DNA from 3 places in the Streptomyces sp. NPDC054842 genome. Region 1 is predicted to be linked to each of the others. Evidence: riboswitches for the same ligand, from Rfam matches in the RefSeq annotation. Region 1 holds a riboswitch; each other region holds the start of a gene.
The links. A riboswitch is a leader RNA that binds a small molecule or an ion and turns the genes downstream of it on or off. The one in region 1 is predicted to bind cobalamin.

Region 1 (7,792 bases):
CAAGAGCGGCCCGGACTTCCTCCGCGACCACTTCGCGCGGATACACGGCGCGGACGGAGCGCGCCGGGCCGCCGAACTGCTCGGCGAACTGGCCGGTCTGCCCCGCGCAGAGGCCAACCGCCGTTTCCACCGCGCCTTCCGGGGCTGCCCGGCCGCGGAGGCCGAGGCCGCGGCCCGCCGGTGGTACCAGGAGCACAGCCGGGCCGACGGCTTCTATCTCCCCACCACACTGGCCGCGCTGCGCCGGCACCGGGCCGAGGGCGCGTCCGTCGCCCTGGTCTCCGGCACCTTCCCGCCGCTGCTGGCCGTCATCGCCGAGGCGGTCGGAGCGCAGTTCGTCCTCGGCGCGAGACTCGAACGCTGCGGGCCGCTGCTCACCGGCGAACTGATCGGCCCCCCGGCCATCGGCGAGGGCAAACGCACCCTGGTGCGCCGGCTCCTCGCCCGCCACCCCGACATCGACCCGGCCGACTGCTGGGCCTACGGCGACCATCCCTCCGACCTGCCCATGCTGCACTGCGTGGGGCACGCGGTGATGGTCGCCCCGGACGGGACCCACACCACCGTGCCACCGCACGCCGCCGGCACCGACGGAGGCGGGTGACCGCGGCGGACCGCCGGCCGGGGTCTCAGCTGCCTGGCCGCGGGGATCGGGGCGGTGCGGCGGGGCGGTGCCGGCGCCGCCCCTGAGGTGATCGGGCCGGGACACGTACGGCAGCCGATGAAGATCACCGCGACCCGCCCGGGAACAGGTGCTCGGCGTCGCGGTGGTCAGGAACGTCACGTGGCCCCTTCGACCGACTCGGCCGCGTCGGATGACGCTCGGAGAGGCTCGGAAAGGCTCCTCTGCGCGCGGCGCTGGTTCGATTCAGCCCTGATGATGCATCAGATTAGCCGGAATGCCTGTGCGTGGTCGGGCTGTTGGGCGGCTATGAGGTGCCCGACGCGTGTTGGGACAGGACCTACGCGTATGGGTGCTGATCGGCCTCAGGATCGGCAGCGACCGAAAGAATCAGCAGGGCAATGGCCTGGAGGCCGGGTGAAGTCGGTGGGCGGACGAGAATTCTGAGGGTGCGGACAGTGATCAGTCGTAGGTCGGTACGCCGGGGGCTCCTTGCAGTGGTTGTGGTCGGCTCGTTGGTTCTCGGGGCCACTGGTTGTGGGGGAGACGGAGAGGCGGACGGAACTCCGAAGACTCCGAAGGACTACAAGGTCCAGTTCGCTTGCCGGAGCGCCGAGTTGTCCGACTCGTCGCGGTTGGCTCGTATCCGCATCGGTGCGGAGCACTGGGGGATGCCGAGGGAACCCGAGGGCGACATCGAGGCGTTGAAGGACGCCTACGCGACTGTGGCTCACTCCGTCTCGCTCGCCATGGCCAGGGAGCTGCGCTGCGAGAGGGACGGTGGGCTTCCCGGGCGGCCCGTACTGGATCCCGCGTAGCGGCTGACGTACCCGGGCTACCCGGTGCTGACCTGCCCGGTACGGCCGACCGGCTGCGGGTCTGCGTGCGTCAGTGGCGGAGGCCGTACGGGTCGTCGATGAGTTCGAAGACCGGTTCGCCGCGGACCGGGTCCTCGGCGACGGTGAGGCGGACGCGGCCGCCCGGGTGGATCGCGATGAACGGCCCCTTCACGCGTCCGCGGACGGTGAAGCCCTCGGCCATCTCGATGAGGGAGACGTTGCGCGCGGCCGGGGTGTTGCGGCGGACGACGGTCGTGCGACGCACGATGCCGGTGCCCTGGCTGCGTTCGGTGCGCAGGTCGCTCGACGCGCAGACCGGGCACAGCAGCCGGTGGAACATGGTCGTCCCGCACCAGCGACAGCGCTGGAAGGCGAGGCGCTCCTCGCTCGGCTTGCCGGCCCAGGCGGGGGCGCCGCTCTCGACGGGGGCGGTGGCGTTGCTCTCCGGGACGTCGGCGTCCAGCACGTCCGCCGCGATCCCGATTCCCGGGTGGAACACGATGTCATCTCCCTGCGCTCGGCCGGAATCTGATGTGCTCGGATCGCCGTGCACGCGCCACAGAGTATGGCACTCAGTGCCAGCCGTAAAGGCACTGCGTACCCTCAATCGGTCCAGACGGACTCGATCTCCTTGACCACCCGCCACATGGGGACACCGCGCCGGGCCACCAGGACCACCACGTCCTCGCCCTTCTCCGTGCGAGCCGCCGGGCCGTCCGTGCCGAACGTCCGCCGCACGTAGTCCAGGGCCCGGTCGACATGGGCGTCGGCGTCCCCTTCGCCGTCGGCGCGCAGCCAGGAGCGCAGGGCGTTGTTGTGAGCCGCGACCACGGCGGCGGCGATCACGTCCGCGTGCAGGTGGCCGTCACTCCGGCCCGCGAGACGGACCCGCAGATGGTCGGCCAGGGCACGCTCGTACCGCCACACCACGGAGAGCTCGTACGCCCGCAGTCCCGGCACCCGCTTGGTCAGCCGGTAACGCTGCACGGAGAACGTCGGGTTCTCCGCGTACATCCGCAGGACGAGCCGGGCCGCGTCGCAGACCTGCCCGACGGGGTCCTCCGTCGGCGGGCCGGACGTCAGGAACTCGGTCATCTCCGCGAGGCAGCGCTCATGGTCCGGGAAGACCACGTCCTCCTTCGACGGGAAGTACCGGAAGAACGACCGCCGTCCGACCCCGGCCAGCGCCACGATGTCGTCGACCGTCGTCTGCTCGTAACCCCGCTCCAGGAACAGCCGGAACGCGGCCGCGACCAGGGCGTCACGCATCGGCGGCTTCGGCGTCCCCGCCCCGGCCGACGGACCCCCGCGGGATGTCTCGCTCATGCGGCGAAACTAGCACCGGGGAGGACGGAGTGACACTCAGTGCCTGGTGAGGAGGGGACTGAGTGTCATGAGTGATCCAGCTGCGGGTCGCCCCCTGTGTCGGTAGGGCTTCGGTGCTCACCCGGCGCCCCGGCCCCCTGCGTGCGCTCCGTGGGCCGCGGCCCGTCTCAGCCGCCGTCGGCCGGCCGGACCGCCCAGCGCTGCTCGACCCTGGCCAGTCGCCAGTACGCCAGCGCGGCGGCCCAGACGACCACGAAGAGGCCGACGATGATGAAACCCACGTTGTCGAGGTCGAGGTCCGCGATCCAGCCGGTGACCGCGTCCCGCAGATCGAGCTTGTCGTGCAGGACACCGACCAGCTCGATCGTGCCGATAAGGAACGCCACCGCGATCGACAGACCCGTGATGGTGAGGTTGTAGAACACCTTGCGCACGGGGTTCGAGAACGCCCACTGGTAGGCGAAGTTCATGAACGTGCCGTCCAGCGTGTCGAACAGACTCATGCCCGCCGCGAACAGCAGCGGCAGGCACAGGATCGCGTACCACGGCAGCCCGGCCGCGGCCCCGCTGCCCGCCATCACCATCAGCGTCACCTCGGTCGCCGTGTCGAAGCCGAGGCCGAACAGGAAGCCCAGCGGGAACATCTGCCCGGGGCGGCTGATGGACTTGGTGAACCGGCCGAGGATCCGGTTCATGAACCCCCTTGAATCTAGGTGCATTTCGAGCTGCCGCTCGTCGTAGGTTCCCTCCCGCATCGCCCGGAAGACCCGCAGAATGCCCATCAGCGCAACGAGGTTGAGCGCCGCGATGAGGTACAGGAACATGCCGGAGACGGTCGTACCCATGACGCCCAGCACCTGGTGCGTGCGGGAGCCCTCGTTCATGATGCGCCCGGCGAGCTGGGTGCCGCCCGCGATCAGCGCGGCCAGGACGACCACCACGCTGGAGTGGCCGAGCGCGAACCAGAACCCCACGGACACCGGCCTCTTGCCGTCAGCCATCAGCTTGCGCGTGGTGTTGTCGATGGCCGCTATGTGGTCGGCGTCGAAGGCGTGCCGCATACCCAGGGTGTACGCGGTGACGCCGAGGCCGATGCCGAAGGCCTTGGAGCCGACCTCGTAGTGCGCCGGCACGACCAGCAGGAACAGCACACCGAACGCGACGACGTGCAGGGCGGCGATCACCGCCAGCAGACCGGCGGTGCGGACGGTGTCCTCGCGCCGCCACTGGAAAACGGCGGGCCCCGTGGGCCCGGTGGGCAGGGTCATGCGGTCACGCTCCAGCACCTCGTGGATCACTTCGTGAGATGCCGTGGCCGGTCTCCTGGCTTGCGGGTACCTCCCGCTGAGCCGAAGCCCGGCGTGGTGGAGGGTCGACGCGCCCGTCCCTGCCTTCCCGGCCGTCCGGCCAGTGGCGCCGCCCTGAGGCGGCACGGGACGAGAACTCCCCGATCACAGTGGCGAGGGCCGCTCCGGACTGAGCCCCTGAAAGGCTGTCACCGGTCTTCCCGAACACCACGGCCCGCCAACCTTAGGTGCCGCCCGTGAACGGCTGCAAGCCTGCACAGTTGCGCAGGTATCCAAGATCACACAGCGCCGCCTGGAAGAATGCCGCCATGCATCTCGTCCCCGCCGACCGTGCCGGCCGGCGCACCATCGACGGCCACCGGGTCTGCGACGCCGTGGCCGCCATCGGCGAACCCACCGCCGTACGCGCGTGGGCCGACCGCTTCTCGCTGCTCGCCGACCCCGGCCGGCTGGCGCTCCTATTGGCGCTGCACCGGGCCGGCCCTCTCGCCGTCTCCGACCTCGCCGTCGCCACGGGCATGAACGACCCGGCCGTCTCCCAGGCGTTGCGGCTGCTGCGTACGGCTGAGGTCGTCACCGGCGAGAGGCAGGGACGCGTCGTGCGCTACCGGCTGGTCGACGCCGCGACCGCCGCACTGCTGGAGCACTGCGCCACGCGGCTCGCCTAATTCCGGCCGAGCCGCGCCGCGGTTACCGGTAGTTACGGCAGTTCGGCGGCCCTTCCCGGTGTTTCGCGGCCGCTCAAAGCCCATCTCCGGCAAGGAGAGCCGTCGCGTACCGTGTCGCTGTTCGGCCGAACGGGTGACCATGCGTAAGAATTGCCCGGTGCCGACAACCATGGCGAGCCAGGGCGGGGATGGCCAGTGAACAGCCACGACGTCACCGATGAACAGTGGGAAGGGCTCGCCCAGGTCGTTCCGTTGCGCGGCCGGGACGCCTGGCCGTCGGCCGTCGGCCACCGGTCGATACCCGAGGCGGCGACCGAGACCCGGCGCCGCTTCGTCGTGCTGCGGGTCAACGTGTTCGCGGACGCCCGGGAGGTCGCCGAGACACTCATGGCGGGCATCCCCGTCCTGCTCGATCTGACGGGCGCCGAGACCGATGTCGCCAAGCGGGTTCTGGACTTCAGCACGGGCGTCGTCTTCGGCCTGGCGAGCGGGATGCACCGGGTCGACCGCAACGTGTTCCTGCTGACACCGCCGGGCACCGAGGTGCAGGGGCTGATGGAGGGGGCCGGGGTCCCGGGGCTGTGACGTGGCCGTACCGGCGCTGCCGGGTGCTCGCCGTGGCCATGCGGGGGCGGCCGGACTCGGCGGGCGCGGCGGGGCGCCCTCCGCGAGCAGGTGCGAGCGGGTACGAGCAGGTGCGTCACCGGGCCCGTGATCAACGAGCGTGATCCCTCGAACGAAGGAAGGTCGCCCGGGTGGAACGGTTCGCCTCCCGGCGGAGTCCTACCGTCCGGATATGACCGTGCCGCCTTTGCCTCCCCTTCAATCAATTGAGCCCGTTGAGCCCGTTGAGTCCCTTCAGTCCGTTCAATCGCTTCGGGCTGTTCACTCCGTTTCGTCCGCTTCCTCTGCTTCGTGTGTGCCGTCCGCTCCATCTGCTCAACCCGATCGGGCGGTTCAGTGCGCTGAGTCCGTCTCTTCTGACGGGTACCGCCTGGATGCCGGGGGGCGTTCGGGCGAGTTCGTCGGCCCGGAGCCGGGCGGGCGGGATCTGCCTTCCAAGCCGGCCGCGCAGGAGCGGGTGCCCGAACCCCGGGTGGCGGGGACCGCTCCTCGTGAGGTGGCGAAAACGGTTGCAGTCGGCGCCGGTTCGGCCGCGCCGAGTCCTGCGCAGTCCCGGCCGGAGCGGCCGAGCGTCACCCACTTGCGGCTCTCCGCCTTCGCCGGGCACCGCGCCGCCGACTTCGCGCTGGGACGGCTGACCCTCTTCACGGGCCCCAGCGGCAGCGGCAAGTCCAACGCGTTACGGGCGTACGAGGCGCTCGCACGGCTCGGGGGAGGGGCCGAGCTGTGCGAGGTGTTCCCCGATCCGGCCGCCTGCGTACCCGAGGGGGCTCGCCCGGACGCCCAACGGCGGCGCGGATTCCGTATCGGCTGCACGGCCGACGGCCCCGAAGGACCCGTCCGGCTCGACCTCGCCGTACAGGCCGAACCCGAACTGCGCATCGTGGGCGAACGGTTGACCGCCGGCGGACTTGTCCTGCTGGAGACGGCGTTACGGGACCCCGGCCGCCCCGTCGTCCAGGCCGCCTGGCACACGGCGGGCGCGTCCCCCGTGACCCGGGGCCCCCTCCCCGACGACCGCCTCGGCACCGCCCTGCTGCCCCTGCGCGTCGCGGGCAAGACCGACGGACAGCGCCAAGTACTCGCCGCCGCCGAGCAGATGGTGATCGCCCTGCGCTCCGTCTTCCCCTGCGACCCACGCCCGCCGTACATGCGCGCACCCGTTCCGGCCGGCGGCGGACGCCTGCTGCCCGGCTGCGACAACCTCGCCGACGTGCTCTGGCGCACCCGGACCGAGTGCTCCCGTCGGCACGGGCTGCTCGTCCAGGCGGTCCGGGCCGGCTGCGCGGGCCCGGTCACCGACCTGCTCGCCGAACCTCTGGGCGACGGCACCGTCCGCGGGCTGCTCGACCGCGGTGACGGCCGCCGTACGGACGTGGGGCTGCTGGGCGACGGGGAGTTGAGGTATCTCGCGCTGGCCCTGGTGCTGCTCACCGGGCCCGGAGTGCTGGAGGTGGACCCTGCGGGCGAGGTCCCCGCGGCGCTCCAGACGCTGACCGTACTGGCCGACGGCTTCGACCGCTCCATGGACGCCCGGCAGGCGGGAGAGCTGCTGCGGCTCGCGGCGCGGATGTGCGAGCGGGGACACATCCGGCTGGTCGGGGCCGTGAGCGACGCGTCGGGGGCGGCGGAGGTGGAGGGAGTGACGGTGGTAGACCTGGGGGTGTGACGGAACTGGACGTGGCGCAGTTGCAGCGCCGACTGGGCGAGTTCGCGGCCGTGCGCAACTGGCAGCCCTACCACACCCCCAAGAACCTGGCCGCCGCGCTCAGCGTGGAGGCGTCCGAACTCCTGGAGATCTTCCAGTGGTTGACCCCGGAGGAATCGGCCCGGGTGATGGACGACCCGGACACGGCGCACCGGGTGACCGACGAAGTCGCGGACGTGCTCGCCTATCTCCTCCAACTGTGCGCGGTGCTCGACGTGGATCCGCTCGCCGCGCTGGACGCCAAGATCGACCGCAACGAACGCAGATTCCCGGCTCCGGACAGCCCCTGACCGACGCCCGCCCTCTACGCGCGACCCCCTTCGGTCACTCTCAGTAGTGATTGAGTTGTCCACATTCGATTCTCTGTCCACAGATTTCGGGCTTCCTCTAGCTTTTCGTCCCGTGCACCCTCACTCTGGGTAGTGGACAGCGGAGTTCGGGCGGACGTGTGAAAACGCGTCGGACAGACGGGGGCAGCGCATGGACGCGGTGCGGCTCATCGTGACGAGCAGGCGTGCCCTGGCGGGAAGCGGCGAGATGCCGGAGATCATGACGGAGGTGTGGCAGGCGCAGGCCCTGGCGCAGGCGATCGGCAGTCGCCTGGCCGTCTCCGGGCCTCCCGAATTACGCGGCGAGGCGCTGGGGCTCACGGAGTTGGCGGGAAGAGGCTGCGGCGTGCTGGACACGCCGCAGCTCCG
Region 2 (7,792 bases), on a different contig from region 1:
GACAGAGCCAGCACCTTGACATGACGCCAACGCGGCGCCGGCACCCCGTCCGGCGCGGGGGCGGCGGAGGACGGCACCGATGAGTCCAGCGCCCCGATGGCGGGCGGGCCCGCGGCGTCCGGCGGTCCCACGGAGGGCGGAATCGAGATGCCCGGCCCGCTCCCTGGCGGCCAGCGTCCCCTGTCTACCGGCGCACTCTGGGCATGCCCAGGCCGATCCACGCGATGATCTCGCGCTGGATCTCGTTGTTGCCGCCGCCGAAGGTGAAGATCACCGCCGAGCGGTAGCCGCGCTCCAGTTCGCCGTGGAGGACGGCGCCCGCCGAGCCCTCCTTCAGGGCACCCGGCGCGGCGACGATCTCCATCAGCCAGGCGTAGGCGTCGCGGCGCGCCTCGGACCCGTACACCTTGACGGCGGAGGCGTCGTGCGGAGTGATGGTGCCCTCCTGGACGGCGTTCACCATCTGCCAGTTGAGGAGCTTCATGGCGTCGAGCCGGGTGTGCGTCTGGGCGAGACGCCGCCGCACCCAGGGCAGGTCGACGACGCGCCGGCCGTCGGCGAGCTTGGTCTCCATCGCCCAGCGCTGTACGTCGTGCAGGGCGCGGATCGCCATCGTCCCGTGGGCGGCGAGGGTCACCCGCTCGTGGTTGAGCTGGTTGGTGATCAGCCGCCAGCCCTTGTTCTCCTCGCCGACCCGGCGCGAGGCGGGGACGCGGATGTTCTCGTAGTGACTCGCCGTCGTGTCGTGCGAGGCGAGGGTGTTGATGAGGGTGCAGGAGTAGCCCGGGTCGGAGGTCGGCACGAGGAGCATGGTGATGCCCTTGTGCGGCGGCGCGGCCGGGTCGGTGCGCACGGCGAGCCAGACCCAGTCGGCGGTGTCGCCGTTGGTCGTCCAGATCTTCTGGCCGTTCACCGTGTAGTGGCCGGTCGCCTCGTCCCCCTCCCGTACCGCCCTCGTCCTGAGCGCCGCCAGGTCCGTGCCCGCGTCGGGCTCGCTGTAGCCGATGGCGAAGTCGATCTCGCCGGAGAGGATCTTCGGCAGGAAGTACGCCTTCTGCTCGTCCGTGCCGAACCGCATGATGGTCGGGCCGACCGTGTTGAGCGCCATCAGCGGCAGCGGCACCCCTGCCTGTGCCGCCTCGTCGAAGAAGATGAACTGCTCCATGGGGCTCAGCCCGCGCCCGCCGTACGCCGCGGGCCAGCCCACGCCGAGCCAGCCGTCCGCGCCGAGGCGGCGGACGGTCTCCCGGTAGAAGCGCTTCTGCGCCGCCGGCTCACCGCGGCGGGCGTAGGCGGGGTCCGGCACCAACCGGGCGAAGTAGCCGCGCAGTTCGGTCCGCAACCGCTGCTGCTCGGGCGTGTATTCGAGATGCACGGCGCCTCCTGGCTCCCAGGGGATCGGCAGGTCCCACCCGGACTCGACGGCGCACACAGTAGAACTCGTTCCAGAAATTGGGAATGCCGATGACGTGCCGGGAGGGCGGTGGCACGTCACGCCGCTCCCGGCGAGGGCGCGCGCGACCACTGCCGCCGCCGTACCGCCCATGTCCCGGACGACGTGCCGGACGTAGCATGCGAGGAGTTCCGGGAACCGGCCCACCGACCGGTTTCCGGACCGTGCTGGAAGCGGCCCGACCACGAACCTGGACCGACTCGCCTCATGAAGACCCACAGACACGAAGCGGGGACCGGCCCGACGGCCCCTCCCCCGACTCCTCCTCCCAGACCTGCGCTGAATCGTTCCCGCATCGCCGCGGCGGCGCTGGCGCTGATCGACGTCAACGGCCTGCGCGCCTTCTCGATGCGCAAGCTCGGCGCGGGTCTCGGGGTCGACCCGATGGCCGCGTACCGCTACTTCGAGGACCAGGACGCGCTTTTCGACGGCGTCGCAGAACTGCTCTTCGCCGAGGCCGACTTCGACTCGCTGCCCTGGGAGGAGTCCTGGCGGGCCGTGGCCGGCCAGTACTGCGGGCGGCTGCGGGCCGTCCTGCTCGACCACCCGAACGCCGTCGCGGTCTTCGCGACGCACCCGGTGCGCTCACGAGCGGCGGCGGACGTGTGCGCACGGCTCACCGGGCACCTCACGGCCGCGGGGTTCGGCCCGTCGCAGGCGGACCGTGTCGCGCGCTGCCTGCGGGAGTTCACCGTCGGGCACGCGCTGGGCCTGACGGTTCCGCGTCCCGAGGCGGAGGGCGCCGACGACAATCCCGCCGCACGGTTCGAGACCGGCCTCACCGCGATGCTGGACGGCTTCGAACGACTGAGGTGAGGCGCGCGCACGCGGAGCACCGGCACGACTCCGGCTGGACGCGGCGCTCCGTACGAGCGAACGGGCCCCGGTCGCCCGGGGCCCGTCGTTCACGCACGCTCAGGGCGCCGCGGAAGCCGCCGGGGCGGCGGACGCCTTCTCCTTGCCCTGCCCCGGCATCCGGGGCGTCCCGTTGACCGTCAGCCGGTGGGCCAGTTCGCCGAAGACCAGCCCGAAGGAGGTCCACAGCGTCACCTGGATCGCCAGCGCCGCGAGCCGGAACTGCCAGAGCAGGGTGCCCGAGAAGTCCTTCGGCACCTCGTCGAACGACGGCAGGAACGCGTACGCCAGACCCACCGCGGCGACGAAGAACGCCCCCGCCGCCAGGGTGGCGTTCCAGTTGCCCAGGCGTGGCGCGAGGCGCTTGCCCAGGATCACGGTGGCGACCGCGAGCAGCACGCTGAGCACGATCATCAGGAAGTACAGCGTCGTGCGCTTGCCGATGGTGTCGGCGTCGCCCACCGACGGCGGATTCGCCGGGTACTTGAGGAACGGCACGACGTACACCGCGACGAGCCCCGCCGTCGACAGGAGCAGCGCGCTCGCGCGCGGCCCGAAGCGGCCGATCCGGCCGAGGGCGAAGCAGTACGCGAGGGCCGCGATGCCGCCGAAGGCGACACCGTAGACGAGCACGCCGGTGGCCAGGCCACCGGTGGACTGCATGGTGCGGGTCACCGCCTCCACGCCGTGCTCGTGATGGTGCGCGTGCGACTCCTCGTAGGCGATCGCGGCGTCCACCCGCGACTCGCCGAGGGCGTACGCGACGACCAGGGCGAGCACGCCGGCGGCGAGACCCGCCAGCATGCCGCGCACCAGCAGGTTTCTCACTGTTGCCGAGTTCATCGACTCGTACGCTTCCCTGTCGCCGTCAGTGGCAGGGGAAGCCGAGCAGGTGGCGGGCGTCGTGCACCCACTCGTGCACGTTTTCGCCGGAGACGAGCGAGGTGGCGCCCTGTTCGGCGCCGACGAAGTAGAGCAGGACCAGCATCAGGATGCCGAAGAAGACCGCCCAGGGGGCGATCGCGCTGATCGGCAGCTTCGCGGGAACGGCGGTGGGCGTGACGGCCGGCTGAGCGACGGACTGCGCCATGTGGCAGGACCTCCTGGGGAACTCGCGTCCCATCGTGGTGGTGCACAGGACGACGGCTGCGGGTCTGACTTGCCGGGCGCTCACCACCCCTGGAGGGGGCGGCTCCTGCCTGGCTTACAGTGGCGCGACCGTGCCGGATTCTCACCGGGCTTCCGCCGGACCGTCGTCAATATCGTCGAGACCGTACCGCGAAGCGGAGGCCCGGCCAAGGGCGCACGAGGCCGGCCGTGTGCGCCCCGCGGTGCCGACGGGTCGTCAACTCGCCTGCCGGGTGCGGGGATTGAGTGCGGGAGCGGCGACATCACGACCACGAAAGCGGATCCATGACGACCCGAGTGACCTTGATCTCAGCGGCGTCCAGCAGGGCCCTGCGTGAGGCGCGCTTCGACGACGGCTGCCCGGCCGAGGAGGCCGGTCTGCGGCTCGCCCGGGCCGCCGCCGGCACGCTCCCGTCGGGGGGTGAGCGGTGGGTCTCCCCCAGCGCGCGCTGCCGTGACACCGCGGGGGCGCTCGGGCTGGACGCCGTGGAGGTGGCCGGGCTGGCCGGTCTCGACGTGGGCCGCTGGCGCGGCGCGACGCTGGACGAGGTGGGCGCGAGGGAGCCGGACGCGGTCGTGCGCTGGCTGGCCGACCCGGAGTCCGCGCCGCACGGCGGGGAGTCCGTGCGGGACCTCTGCGACCGGGTCGCCGGACGGCTGGGCGCGGCGGCGCTGCTCTCGGGGCGGGTGCTGGCCGTCGTGGAGCCGGAGGTCGTACGGGCGGCGGTGGTGAGGGCGCTCGGGGTACCGGAGACGGCGTTCTGGCGGATCGACGTACCGCCGCTGACCGCCACGGAACTCAGTGGCCGCGCGGACCGCTGGAACGTCCGGGTCGGCCGCCCCCTCACGGGCGACGCCGCCGACTGAGTCCGCCGTCGGTCCGGACGGTGACGGGGATCGCCGTCGGCACGGACGGCGACGGGGGTTGCCTCGGCGCGGACGGCACCCGGGATCGGCGCGGCACGCTCGTCGCGGAGGGCGACGCGGCGCGGCTTGGCACGCTCGGCGCGGGCGGCGACGCGGCTCGGCTGGGCCCGGACTGCACATCAGCTCGGCGCGGATGGCAACCGACATCGGTCCGGCACGGACGGCAACCGGGATCAGCTCGGCGCGGAGAACCGCGTGACGCTGGCCCGTACCGCGCTCAGGCCCCGTTCGACGCCGGGCATGCCGGGGACGCCGAAGGTGCTGCCCGGAGTGGTGAACGGGGAGAGCCCCGTCTCAGCGGAGCGTCGCCATGAAGTCCGTGCACGCCTGGGCGCACTCGCGGCACGCCTTCGCGCTGTCCTGCGCGCCGGGGTGGTCGTCGAAGACGTCGGCGCACTCCAGGCAGACGTCCCGGCACCACTCCAGCTGGACCCGCATGCCCGCCTCGTCCAGGCCCGCCTGCTCGGACAGCATCCGGCACGTCGCGTCGCACACCTCGGCGCACATGATGCCCTTGCGGCGGACGAGTTCCTGTTCCTTCGGCCCGTCCGGTTCCATGAGGCTCGCGCGCAGAGCGCACGCCCGTGCACACTCCGTGCACGACTGCGCACAGGCGAAACGGTCCTCCAGGAACCGGAAGAGCTCCTGCTCAGATGTCATTGAGGTCACCTGGTCCGGGTTGCCCCGGTCCCCCTTGTCAAACGCGGCGCCCGCGGGTCCGCCACCGAGACGGCGACCGACCGCCCGGAATGGTTCATTCCGGTTCGCCCCCGGGCCGGGGGGTACTCGCGCGCCACGTACACCCGAGGGACGGATGCGCCATGAGCACACCAGGGATCGACTTGGCGGCGGAGCGCGGTCTGCTGGCCGGCTTCGCACCGCTTGTGATCGGAGTGGCCGTCGCGGCACTGCTGGCCGGCGCGATGTGGATGGACAGCCGGATACGCGGCAGGGAGAACGACCGGCCGCGGGCCGAGGAGCAACCGAAACTTCCCGAGAGCGGCCCGGTCTTCGAGGTCAGCGAGAACCGCGAGCCGGACGAGGTGCCCCGCGGCAGCCGCCGACTGACGCCGTACGAACTGGCGGCGCACGGCAACGTCGCCTCGCGGGCGAGCCGGGACCGGACCCGGCAGCGCTGGAGCCGCGGTTCCAGCGGCTCCTTCGGCAGCGGGGGCTCGGGCGCCCACTGAGCGCCCCGGCGCCGCGCGTGCGGCGTCCGGGTGAGTGCCGCAGCCTCACCGCCACCGGGAGCCCGACCACCGGGTGTGCCCCGGTGGTCGGGCACGTCCTGCCGCGAGCCGGCCTACGCGGCGGGACGGGAGCGGGTGCCCCGGGGCCGGGAGGGTGTCGGCGAGCCGTGTCACGGCAGGCCCTCGGCTCGCGCCGCGCTTCTGCGAACGCACTGTTTCCGTCGTGCGAACATCGCGCCGAAGGGGAGGACACGCGTCCTCGGCCGGGGTGACCATGCAGGTCCACGGGCGTCCGCACCCCGTGCCGTCCCCGCGAGGAAGCGCCATGAGCCTGCCGTCCGCCACTTCGAGGTGGGAGTCCGAGAGCTGGAACGCCGCAGCGGCGGTCGGGCTGCGCGAACTGATGTCCGCCGAACTGGCCCCCCGCTACGCCCCCGTCGAGCACCGGCGGGTCCGTGCGCCGCAGCCGTCGGCGGACGAGATCGTCGTCACCTGGGTCGGCTACGCGGACGACGTCCCGGTGGCGACCGCGTCCCTGCGCAGGCTGCCTGACCGGTACGAGGTCAAGCGGGTGTTCGTGCACCGCGACCACCGCGGCCGCGGCCTGGCCAGGGCGGCCCTCGGCGCCGTCGAGTCCACGGCGCGGCGGCTCGGCGTCGAGCCGCTGTGGCTCCAGACGGGCGCCCTGCAGCCGGAGGCCCGGGCCCTCTACGCGCGGGAGGGCTGGCACCAGGTGCCGCCCTACGCGCCGTACGACCGCAATCCGTTCAGCGTGTGCTTCAGCAAGGTCCTCACACCGCGCCCCGGCGGCGGCGCCGATGTCGTCTGAGCGCGCCGGGACCGCCGCGCCCCCGCCCCGGCCGTCCGCTCCCCTCACCGCCGCGCGGCCGACCGCTCCCCCGCGCCCGCGCCCGGGCCGCGTGACCGTGCTCGTGACCCGCCGGTACGTCGACCACGCGCGCGTCACCACCACCGCCTGTCCCGGCGCCGCCTGAGCCCGCCCGGGAGCCGGCGCCCGAAGCCGTGTCCGCTCCCGTCCTCCCCGCACTCGTGGCGCGTCCCTGACGGGCGCCGCCGTGCGCTGCCCTCACCCGCCCCGGACCCGTCCCACGCGCCCTCGCGCACGCACAAGGGAGAACCATGAGCCAGCCGATCGACTCCGTCACCGCAGGTCACACCCCCGAGGAGGAACCGGCCCGGCCCGGCACCCCGGCCTGGTCGTTCGAGACCAAGCAGGTCCACGCCGGCGCCGTGCCGGACCCGACGACCGGGGCGCGGGCGGTGCCGATCTACCAGACCAGCTCGTTCGTCTTCCGCGACACCCGGCACGCCGCCGACCTGTTCTCCCTCGCCGAGCCCGGCAACATCTACACGCGCATCCACAACCCCACGCAGGACGTCTTCGAGCAGCGCGTCGCCGCGCTGGAGGGCGGTGTCGCCGCCGTGGCCCTGGCCTCCGGGCAGGCGGCGGAGACCCTGGCGATCCTGACCGTGGCGAGCGCCGGCGACCACATCGTCTCCAGCACGTCCCTGTACGGCGGCACGTACAACCTGTTCCGTCACACCCTGCCGAAGTTCGGCATCGAGGTGTCCTTCGTCGACGACCCGGACGACGCCGAGGCGTAGCGAGCGGCGATCCGGCCCACCACCAAGGCGCTGTTCGCGGAGACCCTGGGCAATCCGCGCGGCAACGTCCTCGACGTCCGGGCGGTCGCGGACGTCGCCCACGCGGCGGGCCTCCCGCTGATCGTGGACAACACCGTGCCCACGCCGTACCTTCTGCGGCCGATCGAACACGGCGCCGACGTCGTCGTCCACTCGGCGACCAAGTTCCTCGGCGGGCACGGAACCACCATCGCCGGTGTCGTCGTGGACGGCGGCACCTTCGACTTCGGCGCGCACGCCGACCGCTTCCCCGACTTCAGCGAGCCCGACCCCAGCTACCACGGGCTGCGGTACTGGCCCGCGCTCGGACCCGGGGCCTTCGCGGTCAAGCTGCGGGTGCAGCTGCTGCGCGACCTCGGCCCCGCGCTGTCCCCGCACTCCGCGTTCCTCCTCCTGCAGGGCGTGGAGACGCTCAGCCTGCGCATCGAGCGGCACTCGGGCAACGCCCAGGCCCTGGCCGAATGGCTGGAACAGCGCGACGAGGTGGCGGCCGTCCACTATCCGGGGCTCGCGTCCAACCGGTGGCACGAGGCCGCCCGGCGGTACCTGCCGCGCGGCGCGGGCGCGGTGCTGG
Region 3 (7,792 bases), on a different contig from region 1:
TCGCGCAGCGCGGAGTGCGCGGCGGCGTGCAGCGCCATGGTGGCGCCGGTCGACCAGCCGTGGAGGACGACCTTCTCGGCCCCGTAGCGCACCGCGTAGCGGATGGCGGCGTCCAGGTCTCGCCACTCGGTCTCGCCGAGGTGGTTCAGCCCGTCCTGCGAGCGGGGTGCGCCGAGGTCGCCCCGGTAGGCGAGGTCGAGCACCGGCAGGTGCTGGCGCTGGAGGAACGGCATGACGTTCATCGGGTGCTCGCGGGTGGTGCCCAGGCCGTGCACGGTGATCACCCAGGTCTCGCGGGCGCCGGGCAGGAACCACGCCGGGAGGGCGCCGAGCTCGCCGGGCACGTCCACGTCGGCGTGCTCCAGGCCGAGGGCGCCGGCCGGGTCGCCCACGTACACGTTCGGGGTCAGCCAGACCTTGTCGCCGGGTTCCATGGTGCCGTGGGTGACGCGTTCCAGGCGGCGTACGACCGTGTCCGCGGGGTGCGGGGCACCGTCCAGGACCGGGCCGACGACCGCGTGGGAGCCGTCGCCGCCGAGTCCGTAGGTACCCGGGCGCAGCGAGGCCAGGGCCCGGGTGAGGGCGATCTGGCCGGCGGCCGTGGAGTGCACGGTGAGGCGGGGTTCGGTGGGGAGGGGACGGCCCGGTGGCGCCTTCAGCGCGGCATCGCTGGCGTACCGGCCGGCGGCTACGGAGGCCGCGCCTGCGGCGAGGGCAACGGTGACGGCGGCGGCCGTCGCTTTGACAGTGCGCACCGGTCCAGTCTCCCGGGGGAGCCCTCTGTCGGCCAGCGGGCGGGTCCTCGCGTTTTCCCGGGCGCGGGCCGCGGGCCGGACTGGTGCGGGTGATCGCCCGGGCGCGCGGCCTCCGCTCCCGGCGTCCGCTCCTCGTTGCCGTGCCGTCGCCGTGAGGCCACCGCAAGGCCACCATGCGGCCGCCCCAGGCCGCCGGGGGCCACTTCAGGGCCGCTCTGGGCGCCCTCCCGCTCCGGGCCCCCGGGCTGCCCCAGGCCCGCCGTGAGGTCGCCGTGGGCCACCGCGAGGCCGCCCGGCACCGCCGTGAGTGGCCACGGGGCCACCGCGAAGCCGTCGCGGAGGCCGCCTTGGGCCGTCGCGAGGTGGCCATGGAGTCACCGCGAGGCCGTCGCGAGGACACGCTGGGCTCCTGTGAGGCCCCCGGGAGACCCCTACGAAACTCGTGGAGGTCTCCCGGGACCGCCGCGAGGCAGCCACGGGGGTCACCGCGAGGCCGTCGCGAGGTCACGCCGGGCTCCCGTAAGGCCCCGGGAGACCCCACGAGACCAACATGAGGCCGCCGTCAGGGGCCTTCCCGTCCCGTCGGGGCGGGCGTCAGCCCTGACGCGGGTCCCGGTCCTCCTCGCGCGGGCGGCCGTAGCGGGCCAGTCGCCGGGTCGCCTCCTCCAACTGGGCGGAGGTCAGCAGGGACGGGGTCAGGCCGGGGACGGAGGACGCGGTGAGCCAGACGCGGCACATCCACTCCAGCTGGGCCGTGCGGTCGTAGGCCTGGTCGAGGGTGGCGCCATGGGCGACGGTGCCGTGGTTCCGCAGGAGGCAGGCCGAGCGGCCGGAGAGGGCCCGGAGCATGTTCTCCGCCAGTTCCTCGGTGCCGTACGTCGCGTACGGGGCGACGCGGACCGGTCCGCCGAGCGCGCCGGACATGTAGTGGATCAGCGGCAGCTCGCTGACGAGCGTCGAGACGGCCGTGGCGTGGACGGCGTGGGTGTGCACGACGGCGCGCGCGTCGGTGGCGCGGTAGACGGCGAGATGCATCGGCAGTTCGCTCGTCGGCGGCAGCGCACCGCGCACCCGGCGGCCGTCGAGGGTGACGGCGACGAGGTCCGCGGGTGTCAGCCGGTCGTACGGCACGCCCGAGGGCGTGACCAGGACGGTGTCCCCGACGCGCACCGAGACGTTGCCCGACGTCCCGACGACCAGCCCGTCGGCCACGGTGCGGCGGGCCGTCGCCACCAGTTCGCTCCACGCCTCCGCGAGCCGCTCTCCGGGGTCCTCCGCGACGTGCTCCCCGGGGTCCTCCGCAGACCGCCTCCCCGCCTGTGTTCCGAGCCGCTCCCCCGGGCCCTCACCCGGCCGCTCCCCCGGGTCCTCGTCGGGCCGCTTCCCCCGGCCCTCGCCCGGCCGCTCCCCCAGGCCCTGCCCGGTCCCGTCTCCTCCGCCGCCCGGAGTCCCGTCCCGGCCCGGCCGGTCGTCCCCGGGGTCCCGCCGCTGTTCAGCCATGACGCGATCCTGCCAGGACCGGGCGTCCGCCTGCGGCTGCCGACGGCAGGGGTGTCCGTGCCGAACGCGTGCACCCGGACGGACGGTTGACCGGCGCCATCACCTGTCGTGACGGGGTGGACACGGATGGTCAGAGGGGCGTCGATTTTCCAGTAGCCTCTGGGGGTTTTGTCGTGGCGTGTCGCAGTCCCGTGGGGGAAAACATGGCCCGTGTGCACCACCCGTCCCGTCGCCGGGTCCGCGCCGTCGCGGCCGCCGTGGCCGTGCTCGTGGCCGGTGGGGCCGCGCTGGCCGGGGCGCCGGTGGCGGCGGCGGGCAAGCCGCGGGGGCACGACGTCTCCTCGCACCAGAAGAACGTCGACTGGCCGGCCGCGAAGGCCCGGGGTGCCCGGTTCGTCTACGTGAAGGCGACCGAGTCGACCGGCTACCGGAACCCGTACTTCGGCCGCCAGTACGACGGCTCGCGCGCGGCGGGCCTCCTGCGCGGCGCGTACCACTTCGCCCTCCCGGACAGGTCCTCGGGCGGCGCGCAGGCAGCGTTCTTCGTGCGCAACGGAGGTGACTGGCGGCCGGACGGCTGGACGCTGCCGCCCGCGCTCGACATCGAGTACAACCCGTACGGGAGGAAGTGCTACGGCCTGGGCAGGGCCGCGATGGTGAAGTGGATCCGGGCGTTCAGCGACGGCGTCGAGCGGGCGACGGGCCGCCGGCCGGTGATCTACACGACCACGCACTGGTGGAACGACTGCACCGGGGCCAGCCCCGCCTTCGCCGCGGACCACGCGCTGTGGATCGCTCGCTACGACTCGGCTGACGCGGGGCCGCTGCCGGCGGGGTGGACGTACTGGACGTTCTGGCAGTACGACAACGGCGGACGCCTGCCGGGTGACCAGAATCTCTTCAACGGTTCCCCGAGCGGTCTGCGGACGTTCGCGAGGGGCTAGCGGAGCCCGGAATTCCGCCTCTGTCGGGGCCCGGCGCACGCCACTCGCACACAAGCGGAATGACCGCATGCCGATCGGGTCACCGCTCCGCCCGCCCCAGTTCATCTTCCGTTCACCCAGGTTGCCTACGTTCCACTTGCCACTGACGTCCAACAGAAGCCTGGGTAAATGGAACACATCACGCTTCTCCTCGGGATCGTGATCGTTACCGCTCTCGTGTTCGATTTCACGAACGGTTTCCACGACACTGCCAACGCGATGGCGACGACCATCTCGACCGGCGCTCTGAAGCCCAAGACGGCGGTGGCGATGTCCGCCGCGCTGAACCTCGTCGGCGCCTTCCTCTCCGTGGAGGTCGCCAAGACGATCTCCGGCGGCATCATCAACGAAGAAGGCATCCGCACGGAGGTCATATTCGCGGCGCTCGTCGGCGCCATCCTGTGGAATCTGCTGACCTGGCTCCTGGGTCTGCCCTCCAGCTCCTCCCACGCACTCTTCGGCGGCCTCATCGGCGCCGCGGTCATGTCGGCCGGCTGGTCGTCGGTGAACGGCTCGACCGTCGTCACCAAGGTGCTCATCCCCGCGGTCGCCGCGCCCGTCGTGGCCGGACTCGCCGCGATGCTCGCCACCCGCCTGACGTACAGGATCGGCCAGCGCGCCGACGAGAAGGCGACCGCCAAGGGCTACCGCGCCGGCCAGATCGCCTCCGCCGGCCTGGTCTCGCTCGCCCACGGCACGAACGACGCGCAGAAGACGATGGGCATCATCACCCTCGCCCTGGTCACCGGCGGCGTGCTCGCGCCGGGCTCCAACCCTCCCACCTGGGTCATCGTCTCGGCCGGTATGGCCATCGCCCTCGGCACCTACCTCGGCGGCTGGCGCATCATCCGCACCATGGGCAAGGGCCTCACCGACCTCGCGCCGCCGCAGGGCTTCGCCGCCCAGACCAGCGCCGCCACGGTCATCCTGGCCTCCTCGCACCTGGGCTTCTCGCTCTCCACCACCCAGTCCTGCTCCGGCGCGGTCATGGGCTCCGGCCTCGGCCGCAAGGGCGGCGTCGTCCGCTGGTCGACCGCGACCCGCATGTTCATCGCCTGGGGCCTGACCCTGCCCGCCGCCGGCCTCGTCGGCGCCGGCGCCGAGTTCCTCACCCAGCAGGGCACCTGGGGCATCATCGCGACGGGCACGCTGCTCGTGGCCGGTGCCGCGGTCATCTGGACCCTCTCGCGCCGCCAGCCGGTCACCATGGACAACGTCAACGGGACCGACACCGAGCCCGCGGGTGTCGTCACCACCGCGATCGCCGCGGTCACCCCGCCGCCGGCCGGCCCGGTGAGCCTGACGGCCACCATCCCGGCCCCGGACTCCGGCCCCACCACCGAGCCCACCCGCCCGGCCACGGTCTAAGGAACGAACAGCATGAACATCGACTGGGCAGCCCTCGGCTCCGTCTTCGGAGTCAGCCTCGTGGTCACCGTGGCCCTCGTCGGCCTCTTCACCCTCGGCATCGTCGGCCTCTCCAAGCGGGAGTCCGGCGGCGCGCAGGGCGGGTCCGCGGCCCTCGCGGTCACCACCGCGTACGCCTGCTTCGCCGCCTGCGCGGCGGCGGTGGCGTACGGGATCTACCTCATCGTCGCCTGACGGCGGACACAACCGGCGCAAGTCGGGTAAGACCGGCATCACTTCACGTGGGGTGCGGGACGGATCACCGTCCCGCACCCCACGTGCGTGTGGGCCTTCGCACACTCTCCCTCCGCAGGTCAACAGCAAGTTGACGGCTGTTCTGAGCCCGTGGTGGACTGCCGGAGCCAAGAGGCGTCAGGAGAGGAAGCCGGTGTGAATCCGGCGCGGTCCCGCCACTGTCACCGGGGAAGGAAGTCCCCCGGGAGCCAGGAACTCTCCCCGCCGGTCTCTTCGAACCAGGGCGTGGACACCCTGAGTGAGGACATATCGCCATGCGCGGCTGCCCGTTGCGGGTCCTGTTGAGTACGAGGGTTCTACTTCACCCCACGGCGGGCTGACGCCGTGCGTGCCGATCGCGTCTTCGCGTACGGCGCCACCGCCGGCCTCCTCGGCGACCTGCTCCTCGGCGATCCCCGCCGCGGGCACCCGGTCGCCGCTTTCGGGCGGGCCGCGGGCACCGTGGAACGGGTGCTGTGGCGTGACCACCGCGGGTGGGGCGCACTGCACACCGCCGTCTGCGTGGGCGGCGCCGCCGGGCTCGCCGCGCTGGCGGCCCGCGCCGTCCGCTCCTCCCCCGCCGCCTCCGTCGCGCTGACCGCCGCCGCCACCTGGGCCGTCGTCGGCGGCACCTCGCTCGGCCGCGAGGCCCGGGCCGTCGGCGGCGCGCTGGCCGCCGGGGACGTCGACGCCGCCCGTGAGCGGCTGCCCCACCTCTGCGGGCGGGACCCGCAGGCCCTGGACGCCGACGGGATCGCCCGGGCCGTGGTCGAGTCCGTCGCCGAGAACACCTCCGACGCCGTGGTGGGAGCCCTCGTCTGGGGCGCCGTCGCCGGAGTGCCCGGACTCCTCGCCTTCCGGGCCGTCAACACCCTGGACGCCATGGTCGGGCACAAGTCGGCCCGCCACCGCCGCTACGGCTGGGCCTCCGCGCGCCTCGACGACGTCGCCGGCTGGCCCGGGGCGCGGCTCACCGCCGTGCTCGCGGCCGTCGCGGGCGGCGACCCGCGCGGCGCGGTCCGCGCCTGGCGCGCCGACGCCGTCCGCCACCCGAGCCCCAACGCCGGTCCCGTGGAGGCCTCGTTCGCGGGGGCGCTGGGCGTGCGGCTCGGCGGGACCCTCTCCTACGGCGGCAGGGTCGAGCACCGGCCCGTGCTGAACGGGGGCGGCCGGGCCGTCGGGGTGCGCGACATCGAACGGGCCGTACGCCTCTCGCGCCGGGTGAGCTGGCTGGCGCTGGGCGTCTGCGCCGCGGGACGACTGCTGTCGAAGGGAGCGAGCCGATGAGCGGCGGGCTGCTGGTCGCGGGAACCACCTCCGACGCGGGCAAGAGCGTCGTGACCGCCGGGATCTGCCGGTGGCTGGTGCGCCAGGGCGTGAAGGTGGCGCCCTTCAAGGCGCAGAACATGTCCCTCAACTCCTTCGTCACGCGCGAGGGCGCGGAGATCGGGCGGGCGCAGGCCATGCAGGCGCAGGCCGCCCGCGTCGAGCCGACCGCGCTGATGAACCCCGTGCTGCTCAAGCCGGGCAGCGACCGCAGCAGCCAGGTCGTGCTGATGGGCAGGCCGGTCGGCGAGATGAGCGCGCGCGGCTACCACGGGGGCCGCCAGGAGGCGTTGCTCGGCACCGTGCTGGAGTGCCTGGCCGAGTTGCGGGGCACGTATGACGCGGTGATCTGTGAGGGGGCCGGCAGTCCTGCCGAGATCAATCTGCGGCGCACCGACATCGTGAACATGGGCATCGCCCGCAACGCGCGGCTGCCCGTCCTGGTGGTCGGGGACATCGACCGCGGCGGCGTCTTCGCGTCCTTCTTCGGCACGGTGGCGCTGCTCAGCCGCGAGGACCAGGAACTCGTCGCCGGGTTCCTGGTCAACAAGTTCCGCGGGGACGTCTCGCTGCTGGAGCCGGGCCTGGAGATGCTGCACGGGCTCACCGGCCGGCCCTCGTACGGCGTCCTGCCGTTCCGGCACGGCCTCGGCATCGACGAGGAGGACGGACTGAGGGTGTCCCTGCGCGGGACCGTCCGGGAGTCCGTCGTGGCGCCGCCGGCCGGCGAGGACGTGCTGCGGGTCGCCGTCTGCGCGGTCCCCCTGATGTCCAACTTCACGGACGTCGACGCCCTGGCCGCCGAACCGGGCGTCGTCGTGCGGTTCGTGGACCGGGCGGAGGAGCTGGCCGACGCGGACCTCGTCGTCGTACCGGGCACCCGGGGGACGGTGAACGCCCTGCGGTGGCTCCGGGAGCGCGGTCTCGCGGACGCGATCGCGAGGAGGGCCGCCGAAAGGCGGCCCGTCCTCGGCATCTGCGGCGGCTTCCAGGCCCTGGGCGAGCGGATCGAGGACGACGTCGAGTCGCGGGCGGGCCGGGTCGACGGGCTCGGACTGCTGCCCGTGCGGGTGCGGTTCGCGCGGGAGAAGACGCTCACGCGGCCCGTCGGCGAGGCGCTCGGCGAGCGCGTCGAGGGCTACGAGATCCACCACGGGGTCGCCGAGGTCACCGGCGGCGAACCCTTCCTGGACGGCTGCCGGGTCGGCGCCGTCTGGGGCACGCACTGGCACGGCTCGCTGGAGTCGGACGGGTTCCGGCGGGCGTTCCTGCGGGAGGTGGCGGCCGCCGCGGGCCGCCGGTTCGTGCCGGCCGCCGGCACGTCGTTCGCCACCCTGCGCGAGGAGCAGCTGGACCTGCTCGGCGATCTGATCGAGGAACACGCGGACACGGACGCGCTGTGGCGGCTCATCGAGTCGGGCGCTCCGACAGGACTGCCTTTCATCCCACCGGGAGCACCCGCATGAGCACAGTGTTGTTGTTGTCGACCGCCGACACGGATCTGCTGGCGGCCCGGGCCTCCGGCGCCGGGTACCGGATCGGCAACCCGAACCGGGTCGACGTCGCCGAGGAGCTGCCCGCTCTGGT

Region 2: it holds a riboswitch for cobalamin, as region 1 does, so the genes downstream of both, ACWGIS_RS17985 (CbtB domain-containing protein) here and ACWGIS_RS30700 (HoxN/HupN/NixA family nickel/cobalt transporter) in region 1, are expected to answer to the same signal.
Region 3: it holds a riboswitch for cobalamin, as region 1 does, so the genes downstream of both, ACWGIS_RS30310 (cobalamin biosynthesis protein) here and ACWGIS_RS30700 (HoxN/HupN/NixA family nickel/cobalt transporter) in region 1, are expected to answer to the same signal.

Annotation. Positions count from the first base shown of each region.
Region 1 is NZ_JBSGZN010000053.1:5,844-13,635, forward strand. Features, by position in the region: gene ACWGIS_RS30680 (HAD family hydrolase) at 1-604, shown strand, start outside; gene ACWGIS_RS30685 (hypothetical protein) at 1,294-1,440, shown strand; gene ACWGIS_RS30690 (Zn-ribbon domain-containing OB-fold protein) at 1,511-1,960, opposite strand; gene ACWGIS_RS30695 (TetR family transcriptional regulator) at 2,065-2,730, opposite strand; gene ACWGIS_RS30700 (HoxN/HupN/NixA family nickel/cobalt transporter) at 2,955-4,055, opposite strand; cobalamin riboswitch at 4,084-4,321, opposite strand; gene ACWGIS_RS30705 (ArsR/SmtB family transcription factor) at 4,403-4,762, shown strand; gene ACWGIS_RS30710 (cell division protein SepF) at 4,958-5,347, shown strand; gene ACWGIS_RS30715 (AAA family ATPase) at 5,883-7,055, shown strand; gene ACWGIS_RS30720 (nucleotide pyrophosphohydrolase) at 7,052-7,384, shown strand; gene ACWGIS_RS30725 (DUF6099 family protein) at 7,575-7,792, shown strand, end outside.
Region 2 is NZ_JBSGZN010000020.1:78,334-86,125, reverse strand. Features, by position in the region: gene ACWGIS_RS18005 (hypothetical protein) at 1-14, opposite strand, end outside; gene ACWGIS_RS18000 (acyl-CoA dehydrogenase family protein) at 185-1,375, opposite strand; gene ACWGIS_RS17995 (TetR/AcrR family transcriptional regulator C-terminal domain-containing protein) at 1,661-2,269, shown strand; gene ACWGIS_RS17990 (CbtA family protein) at 2,369-3,151, opposite strand; gene ACWGIS_RS17985 (CbtB domain-containing protein) at 3,177-3,398, opposite strand; cobalamin riboswitch at 3,436-3,578, opposite strand; gene ACWGIS_RS17980 (histidine phosphatase family protein) at 3,722-4,303, shown strand; gene ACWGIS_RS17975 (four-helix bundle copper-binding protein) at 4,658-5,023, opposite strand; gene ACWGIS_RS17970 (DUF6479 family protein) at 5,185-5,553, shown strand; gene ACWGIS_RS17965 (GNAT family N-acetyltransferase) at 5,879-6,382, shown strand; partial or broken gene ACWGIS_RS17960 (bifunctional o-acetylhomoserine/o-acetylserine sulfhydrylase) at 6,694-7,792, shown strand, end outside.
Region 3 is NZ_JBSGZN010000051.1:37,977-45,768, reverse strand. Features, by position in the region: gene ACWGIS_RS30335 (alpha/beta hydrolase family protein) at 1-755, opposite strand, end outside; gene ACWGIS_RS30330 (class II aldolase/adducin family protein) at 1,350-2,255, opposite strand; gene ACWGIS_RS30325 (lysozyme) at 2,459-3,199, shown strand; gene ACWGIS_RS30320 (anion permease) at 3,368-4,606, shown strand; gene ACWGIS_RS30315 (hypothetical protein) at 4,619-4,840, shown strand; cobalamin riboswitch at 4,978-5,118, shown strand; gene ACWGIS_RS30310 (cobalamin biosynthesis protein) at 5,225-6,166, shown strand; gene ACWGIS_RS30305 (cobyric acid synthase) at 6,163-7,671, shown strand; gene cobN (cobaltochelatase subunit CobN) at 7,668-7,792, shown strand, end outside.